4 regions of the Vibrio tarriae genome follow, and region 2 is predicted to be linked to each of the others. Evidence: predicted binding sites of a transcription regulator. Region 2 holds the regulator's gene; each other region holds the start of a gene.
What was found. Region 2 encodes PurR, which represses purine synthesis genes. Its sites were predicted from a motif close to TNANGNAAACGTTTNCNTNA; they were not measured.
Positions count from the first base shown of each region.

Region 1: CEQ48_RS00240 (formate--tetrahydrofolate ligase) is a predicted target of PurR. The motif match lies at 1,082-1,101, and genes of this name have one in related genera.
Region 3: CEQ48_RS12820 (phosphoribosylaminoimidazolesuccinocarboxamide synthase) is a predicted target of PurR. The motif match lies at 781-800, and genes of this name have one in related genera.
Region 4: CEQ48_RS13115 (inosine/guanosine kinase) is a predicted target of PurR. The motif match lies at 1,038-1,057, and genes of this name have one in related genera.

Region 1 is NZ_CP022352.1:42,816-45,023, forward strand. Features, by position in the region: gene elbB (isoprenoid biosynthesis glyoxalase ElbB) at 1-220, shown strand, start outside; gene mscL (large-conductance mechanosensitive channel protein MscL) at 489-899, shown strand; gene CEQ48_RS00240 (formate--tetrahydrofolate ligase) at 1,131-2,208, shown strand, end outside.
Region 2 is NZ_CP022353.1:1,031,388-1,033,595, reverse strand. Features, by position in the region: gene torD (molecular chaperone TorD) at 1-234, shown strand, start outside; gene purR (HTH-type transcriptional repressor PurR) at 580-1,590, shown strand; cyclic di-GMP riboswitch class I at 1,749-1,835, shown strand; gene CEQ48_RS10440 (TfoX/Sxy family DNA transformation protein) at 1,949-2,208, shown strand, end outside.
Region 3 is NZ_CP022353.1:1,569,466-1,571,673, forward strand. Features, by position in the region: partial or broken gene CEQ48_RS20625 (hypothetical protein) at 1-48, shown strand, start outside; gene CEQ48_RS12815 (helicase) at 340-738, shown strand; gene CEQ48_RS12820 (phosphoribosylaminoimidazolesuccinocarboxamide synthase) at 904-2,010, shown strand.
Region 4 is NZ_CP022353.1:1,638,315-1,640,522, forward strand. Features, by position in the region: gene CEQ48_RS13115 (inosine/guanosine kinase) at 1-962, opposite strand, end outside; gene mnmA (tRNA 2-thiouridine(34) synthase MnmA) at 1,227-2,208, shown strand, end outside.

The sequences.
Region 1 (2,208 bases), on a different replicon from region 2:
TTATGGCGAAGCGGCGCAAGGTACGATTGGCAACGATCACGGCACCGCGACTGCGTTTAATCAGTTAGGTGGACAGCATGTAGACTGTCCAGTGGAAGGTATTGTATTTGATGAAAGGCACAAAGTGCTTTCCACTCCCGCTTACATGTTGGCGGAGAATATTTCCCAAGCCGCTTCCGGTATCGAAAAATTGGTTGAGCGCCTACTGCAACTGGCTTAGTGTTTTACTAACTCAATCAACAACCATGCCCACTTTATGTGGGCATTTGTTTTAATTTTCAGACCAACAAATAATACTAATTTGTTCCAGAAATAAAACTGACACATTAATAATGATAGTTTTATAGAAATTACAAATGGCCTAATTGCCATAATCTTGAAGCCAATATAACCTTGATAACGTAACAGGCAGCAAAAGACCGTTTGGTTCTCCTGATACCGTTACCCTTTTAACTTTAACTTTTAATCCAAATTTTGGAGAAAACCCAATGAGCTTACTCAAAGAGTTCAAGGCTTTTGCATCTCGTGGCAATGTGATCGACATGGCAGTCGGTATCATTATTGGTGCAGCGTTTGGCAAAATAGTGTCATCTTTTGTAGCAGACATCATTATGCCGCCAATCGGTATTATTTTAGGCGGTGTGAATTTTAGCGATCTAAGTTTCGTGTTACTTGCCGCACAAGGTGATGCCCCTGCCGTCGTGATTGCCTACGGTAAATTTATTCAAACCGTGGTCGATTTTACGATTATCGCTTTCGCTATTTTCATGGGTTTAAAAGCAATCAATAGCTTAAAGCGCAAGGAAGAAGAGGCACCGAAAGCCCCACCTGTACCGACTAAAGATCAAGAATTACTCTCAGAGATTCGTGACTTGCTGAAATCTCAGCAAGATAAATAATGCTGCACGGTAACCCTCTTTGTAAGGCGCTTGGTTGAGCGCCTTTTCAATCATCATGGGGTAAAAAGCAGTAAAAACCGTGTGCTTCAATTGATCAAAATCAGCAATTCGCTAAAATCCCACTCGCTCGCAGAATTCACTCCACAAGAATCTTTACAAGCCACAATTTATCGCTATGATTTGCGCGCAAACGTTTGCCTCACCATTTTAACCACTTACGATGAGGGTTTTATGCTGCCAGATATTGAAATTTGCCGCGCTACACCATTAGCGTCTATCGACACCATTGCTCAAAAAGCGGGATTGCTCGCGAATGAGTACGAAAGCCACGGACTGCATAAAGCCAAAGTGTCACTGCACTGTCTAAATCGATTAGCCAGTAGGCCTAAAGGCAAATTTATTCTGGTCACCGCGATTACCCCAACGCCATTGGGTGAAGGCAAAACGGTCACCACGATCGGTTTGGCGCAGGGGTTAGCCAAACTTCATCATTCAGTGATGGCTTGCATTCGCCAGCCTTCAATGGGACCGATTTTTGGGGTAAAAGGCGGCGCGGCGGGCGGCGGTTATTCACAAGTTGCGCCGATGGAAGAGCTGAATCTGCATTTAACCGGTGATATTCACGCCGTGACGGCGGCGCATAACCTTGCGGCGGCAGCGATTGATTCACGAATTTATCACGAGCAACGCCTCGGCTATGCAGATTTTGAGCGCCGCACCGGCATGCAAGCGCTGCGCATTGACCCTAAACAAGTGGTGTGGAAACGCGTGATGGATCATAACGATCGTGCGCTGCGCATGGTGATGGTTGGCCGCAATGAACCCGGAAAAAACATTAATGGTTATGAACGCGAAGATGGGTTTGATATCTCTGCCGCCTCCGAATTGATGGCGATTCTGGCTCTCGCCTCCGATCTACGCGATTTGCGTCGCCGCATCGGTAATGTGGTGTTGGCTTATGATTTAGACGGTAATCCGGTCACCACCGAAGATCTGAAAGTGGCCGGCGCAATGGCCGTCAGCATGAAAGAAGCCATTGAGCCGACCTTAATGCAGACTTTAGAAGGCGTACCAACGCTGATTCACGCAGGCCCATTTGCCAACATCGCGCACGGTAATTCATCGATCATTGCTGATGAAATCGCCACCCGTTTGGCGGACTACACGGTGACCGAAGGTGGTTTTGGCTCCGATATGGGATTTGAGAAAGCGTGCAACATCAAAGCCAAAGCATCTGGTAAAACACCAGACTGTGCAGTGATTGTCGCCACCTTACGCGGCTTAAAAGCCAATTCAGGCCAGTACGATT
Region 2 (2,208 bases):
GCGCATCTTGCGATCAGCGCTAACCAAATTGAGCACAGAGCACAACTGAGTTCAGCGCTACAAGCTCAGTCCGACTTCATAAGCCAACACTTACTCACTTGGCTGCCTGCCTTTGTTGAACGTTGCACTCAATTTGATGCATTCGGATTGTACTCAGCCGCCGCTCGTTTAGCGTTAGTCTTTATTAAGCAAGATCAACGCTGTATTGATGAGCTGGTTCACGACATCCATTAGTCAATACGGTTGCAGCTTAAAGTAGAATGAGGATAGACGAATTAATTGTGAAATGGCTTATAGTTTGATGAATGAATTTCGTTGCGACGGAGAGATTTGCAGTCTAAAATCCACCCGCAAACGATAAAAACGAATAAAAATGTAAACCGCTGTTTTTTAGCGGTTTTTGTTTTTTATTACTTTAGGTTTATTACTTTAGGCATAGTGATTGAAGCGCTTTACGTACGGCATAGTGTTGGACATGTGCTCGCACAGAGTGTGAAGATTCGCTCAGTCTCGCCTTACTTCTGCTGATTAAATCCACCGATGTTATTCGCTGGCAGCAGTCATCGACAGGAACACTCTATGGCTACGATTAAAGATGTGGCGCGCCTTGCGGGCGTGTCAACCACCACCGTTTCTCACGTTATCAATAAAACTCGTTTTGTGGCAGAAACCACCCAAGAGAAAGTGATGGAAGCCGTTAAGCAACTGAACTACGCGCCAAGTGCCGTAGCACGCAGCTTAAAGTGCAATACCACTCGCACGATTGGTATGTTAGTGACGCAATCTACTAACCTGTTTTTCTCGGAAGTTATCGACGGTGTGGAAAGCTACTGTTACCGTCAAGGCTATACGCTGATCCTATGTAACACAGGCGGCATCTATGAAAAGCAACGCGATTATATCCGCATGCTGGCCGAAAAACGGGTTGATGGCATTTTGGTGATGTGCTCAGACCTAACCCAAGAACTGCAAGATATGTTGGATGCGCACAAAGATATTCCAAAAGTGGTTATGGATTGGGGTCCAGAAACGTCGCACGCCGATAAAATCATCGATAACTCAGAAGAAGGCGGCTACCTCGCGACCAAATATCTCACTGACCGCGGTCACACTGAGATTGCATGTTTGAGTGGTCACTTCGTCAAAGCCGCATGCCAAGAGCGCATTCAAGGTTTCCGCCGCGCAATGGCGGAAGCTAATTTGACCGTCAATGAAGATTGGATCTTGGAAGGTAACTTTGAGTGTGATACTGCCGTTTTAGCGGCGGATAAAATCATTGCGATGGACAAGCGCCCCACGGCGGTATTCTGTTTCAACGATACGATGGCATTAGGTCTGATGAGCCGTTTGCAACAGAAAGGCATACGTATTCCAGAAGATATGTCTGTCATCGGTTACGATAATATCGAGTTAGCAGAATACTTCTCTCCACCACTGACCACAGTGCACCAACCCAAGCGTCGTGTGGGCAAGAACGCGTTTGAAATTTTGTTAGAGCGCATTAAAGATAAAGAACATGATCGCCGTATTTTCGAAATGCACCCAGAGATCGTAGAGCGCGATACGGTGAAAGACTTGACAAAATCCTAACTTTCTTGACAATTCATAACGCCTATATTTGAAACCCTGTCACATAAATATGACAAAACATATGTAGAGCGAGTATCATTAATAGCGCTTATTCTCACAATTGAAATATCAGTATGTGAGGATGAGCCAAGAATGATTAATTTTTATCAGGAAAAATGTCACGCACAGGGCAAACCATTCGAAAGAGTGGGACGCAAAGCCTCCGGCCTAAACCAGAAGACGTGGTAGGTAGCGGGGTTACCGATGGCAAAATGCATACACTATGTTGACTCATCATTGACATGGCCGATGCATGTATTTGCTAATTTTCTCGGACCTGACTTGGTGGCGTATGTAACAATACTCCGAGACTAACAGCATGGATAAACCAGTATTAAAAGATTCAATGCGGCTCTTTGAGCAGCTAGGACGTGTTAAATCTCGTTCAATGTTTGGTGGCTTTGGTATTTTCGTCGACGAAACTATGTTTGCGCTTGTGGTTAACGATACGCTGCACATCCGTGCAGATGACGCCACAATCGAAAAGTATAAACAGCAAGGTTATGAACCTTATGTTTACAAAAAACGTGGCTTCCCCGTTGTAACTAAGTACTACGCTCTACCTGAAGATTGTTGGAG
Region 3 (2,208 bases), 540 kb from region 2:
ATTTAGCTGAGATGGCATTCCGAGAAAAAACAACAAGCAGCTCGATAAACTGCATCCCCTTAAACTTGAAAAAGCGCCTTATGGCGCTTTTTCTGTTTTATCCGCACATACCTGTATACGCCGCGACACGGCTTACGTGGCATTGCTCACAAAAACCACAAATCCTTATTTTTTTCCACCTTTATCAACAAGAAATAAAATTAATAAAAATCAGATGGATAATAAGAAGCGTCGTGTAATAAAACGAATTATTGTGCTTTTTTTATCCAAAAATAAGTTGCAAAAACAACCAACCAATAATACTGTATTTACATACAGCATGTATGGAGGGACAGTATTATGCTACACACTGAATTCAAACATTTTGGCTTACATAACTCGCACACACTCAGCACATTACGTACAAAGAATGATCTGGGCGAGGCAAACCTGATGCTGCGACTGGCCAGTTTGTCAGAGCGCTCACAATGGATTCTCTATACGGCTCAATGTCGACGTCCAAACCGTCAATCACTCCACGAGCACCAGATCGATTGTGGCAAAGTTATCCATCTCAAAACATCAACATGCCACTCTGAAGCAGAAATTGTTGCGAAGGCGATTGCTTGCCGTACTGCCAGCGCGATTGTGGCATCCAATGCGATAGATAGCGTGACTCAAAAGCAATTGATGCACTTTGCCCAACAGCATGGCTGTGAGCTGTTTTTTATTAAGCAAACCACGCATTCACTACACTGATCCTTAAACCACCTTTACTTAAACAATCTGGCAGGAACAAATTTAAGCAAACGTTTGCTTTTTATCTGGCAGCATAAATTAGTTCTGGTATCATGCGCTCAGCCCGCGATTTTATGTTCAGCTAAATCGCAAAAATGATGTTTGAATTCAGATAGGAATGTCTCAATGAGCCTTGCAGATCAAGTCCTTGCCGTCAATGACGACCTACCCATTCGTACCCATCAGCCAGTACACAGCGGCAAAGTTCGCTCGGTATACTGGTTGACGGAGCAAGACAGCCGCCGCCTAATTAAAGAGAAAGATTATCCAGTTGCTGAAGATGCCCCGCTGGCCATTATGGTCATCAGTGATCGTATTTCAGCCTTCGATTGCATTTGGCACGCGGAAGGCGGTGTCCATGGTGTACCGGGTAAAGGTGCAGCGCTCAATGCCATCTCGAATCATTGGTTCAAACTGTTCAAACAGCATGGTTTGGCGGAGAGTCATATTCTCGATATTCCTCATCCTTTTGTGTGGATTGTACAAAAAGCCCGCCCTATCAAAATTGAAGCCATCTGCCGTCAATATATTACCGGTTCAATGTGGCGCGCTTACACCAAAGGTGAGCGCGAGTTTTGTGGCATTACCCTACCAGAAGGTTTAGAGAAAGATAGTCAACTCCCAGAACTGTTAATGACACCCTCCACCAAAGGTATTTTACGTGGTATTCCCGGTGTGCCAGAAGCCGATGACGTGAACATCTCGCGCCAAGATATTGAAGCCAATTACGCAGCATTCAACTTCAGTCAACCACAAGACATTGACCATTACGAAACTCTGCTCAAGCAAGGTTTTACTGTGATCAGCGAAGCGCTAAAAAATGTGGGACAAATATTTGTCGATACCAAATTTGAATTTGGTTACGTGGCAGATCAGCAAGGACAGCAAAAACTGATCTATATGGATGAAGTGGGCACCCCTGACTCATCACGTATTTGGGATGCGCAGCAATATCAGCAAGGCAAGATTGTCGAAAATTCCAAAGAGGGATTCCGCCAATTTTTGCTGAACTACTTCCCAGACCCAGACATTTTACTCAACAAAGATCGCATGCCTGAACGTGAAGCTCTCGCACGTGATAATGCTTTACCACTGGAAGCGTTACTTGATATCTCACGCACCTATTTGGGTATTGCCGAAAAAATAACGGGACAACCTATCCATCTGAGTAACCAGCCAAAACAAGAGATCATCGAGATCCTAGATAAAAAATACGGATTGATCGATCGATAAACCCTGTCTGCGGTTTTTGCTATACCTCGCAGCTTAGAATCATAAGTAAGTGGTAAGCAAGAGAGATCCACGGATAAAAACTAAGGGGCTTATAGATCCAAACGACTTGGAGTTGCAGGTAGGCGACAAGTGAGTTCATCCCCATGAGCATAGACAGACTCTATGATTGGAGTGAACGAACGTAGCCACCACCGCTGC
Region 4 (2,208 bases), 610 kb from region 2:
AATTCATAACGGTTAAATTCTGGGACCGATCCCGGTAATAACGGTAATGTGGTTTCACGTTTAGCGGAATCTTCGGTGTAACCCGCCATAAATAAACCCACTGGGCCTGCGGTACAAAGTACTAAATCAACCCAATCTAACGCTTTATCTGAGGCTGCCAGCGGATCGCTTTCTCCTGTTAAAGCTAATGCTTCATCTTCATTCATTGCCACCACAGTGACATGATCACGTAAAAATTCTTGCCAGAATTTCGGATCATCTTGAATAACAAATTTAGTACCTAGGGTTAATACCACAGGCACATCATATTTTTTTGCATATTCAATGGCACGCATTGTTGCTTCCGGCATTGGATCGCCTTCTTTACAACGAACTAAATAAGCCGTGATCACTAATGCAGAAGCACTAGCAAATATTTTTTCAGGAATACTGTCTGGTTGTAATTGGTTCATTTGACCTTCGCTGATCGCGAAAGTACGTTCACCATCTTCGGTAATCAAGGCAAAGCAGCGGCCAATCGCCCCCTCTACACCTTGTAAATAGTTGAGATCCATGCGGCTAGAAGTGTTACACAGATAGCGATAACCGTAACTGCCAATTTTAATATCTTGGCTCATCACACCCAGTAGCGTGGAGCGATCATCCGCAAGCACGGAGTAATTATGCAGCGTATTCCCTATAGTTCCACCTGCATATTCATTGGTAATCAAACGCTGCTCTTTTAATTCGTTGTATAACGCTTCTGCAGCCTGATCATCAATGACCAATGAGTGTCCTTTACTTAAACCATAACGTTCAATCAAATCTGAATCGACTTTGGCCTCTATATCCACTAGGGTTTGATCAATACCGATAATGTGGGTGCGCGACATCTTCTTATTTTCTTGCGCTTGAATGACCAGAGGATCACGCGCGTGAACCGGAAAATAATGCTTAGATTTGCGTTGGCCAGGAAATTTCATAAAGGTTACTTGGGTTCAAGGATGAAAGGAGCGCCGATTCTACCGCGCACCTTTTAGTGCAGCAATAAAGGAAAAAAAAGCAAACGTTTGCACGCTGAGGATTTTATTTCGCGCTCTTCTCTTAGCGCTTGGAGCGCAAGTGATTCAATAGGTTAGCAACATAGCGCTTAGGTTCGGGGAAGTGTGATTAGCGTCTCGGATCTGTCCTCGAAAAATTCTTTCTGTTAGAATCCCCGTCCAAGTTCCTCAAGTGGTAGATAAGTGATGTCTGTAGAGCACAGCGCAAACAGCCAAAAGAAAGTGATTGTCGGTATGTCTGGAGGGGTTGATTCCTCTGTTTCAGCCTATCTTCTCAAGCAACAGGGTTACCAAGTGGAAGGCCTGTTTATGAAAAACTGGGAAGAAGACGATAACGAAGAGTATTGTACTGCGGCAGAAGATCTCGCCGATGCTCAGGCGGTGTGTGACAAACTCGGCATCCCACTGCATACCATTAACTTCGCAGCAGAATACTGGGATAACGTATTTGAATACTTCCTCGCGGAATATAAAGCGGGACGGACTCCTAACCCAGATATTTTGTGTAATAAAGAGATCAAATTTAAAGCCTTCTTAGAATTTGCTGATGAAGTGCTGGATGCGGACTACATTGCCATGGGGCACTATGTGCGTCGCACCTTCCCGCAGAATGGCGAAAAACCGCAAATGCTGCGCGGTTTAGACGGTAATAAAGACCAAAGCTACTTCCTTTATACTCTGAGTCATGAGCAAGTGGCGCGTAGCCTATTCCCCGTGGGTGAACTAGAAAAACCTGAAGTACGCCGCATTGCCGAAGAACAAGGCTTAATTACCGCGAAGAAGAAAGATTCAACCGGTATTTGTTTTATCGGTGAGCGCAAATTTACCGACTTCTTATCTCGCTATTTGCCAGCCCAACCGGGTAAAATTGAGACCCCGGAAGGTAAAGTGATTGGTGAGCACCAAGGCTTGATGTACCACACTCTCGGACAGCGTAAAGGTCTGCACATTGGTGGTATGAAAGAGAGCAGCGAACAGCCATGGTATGTGGCGGATAAAGATCTCAAACGCAACGTACTCATCGCGGTACAAGGCGCGGATCATCCTCTCCTCAAATCGCATGGTTTGGTGGCGGCTCAGTTACATTGGGTTGATCGCACCCCCATCACTGAACCTGTACGTTGCAGCGTAAAGACGCGTTATCGTCAAAGTGACATCGCTTGTACCA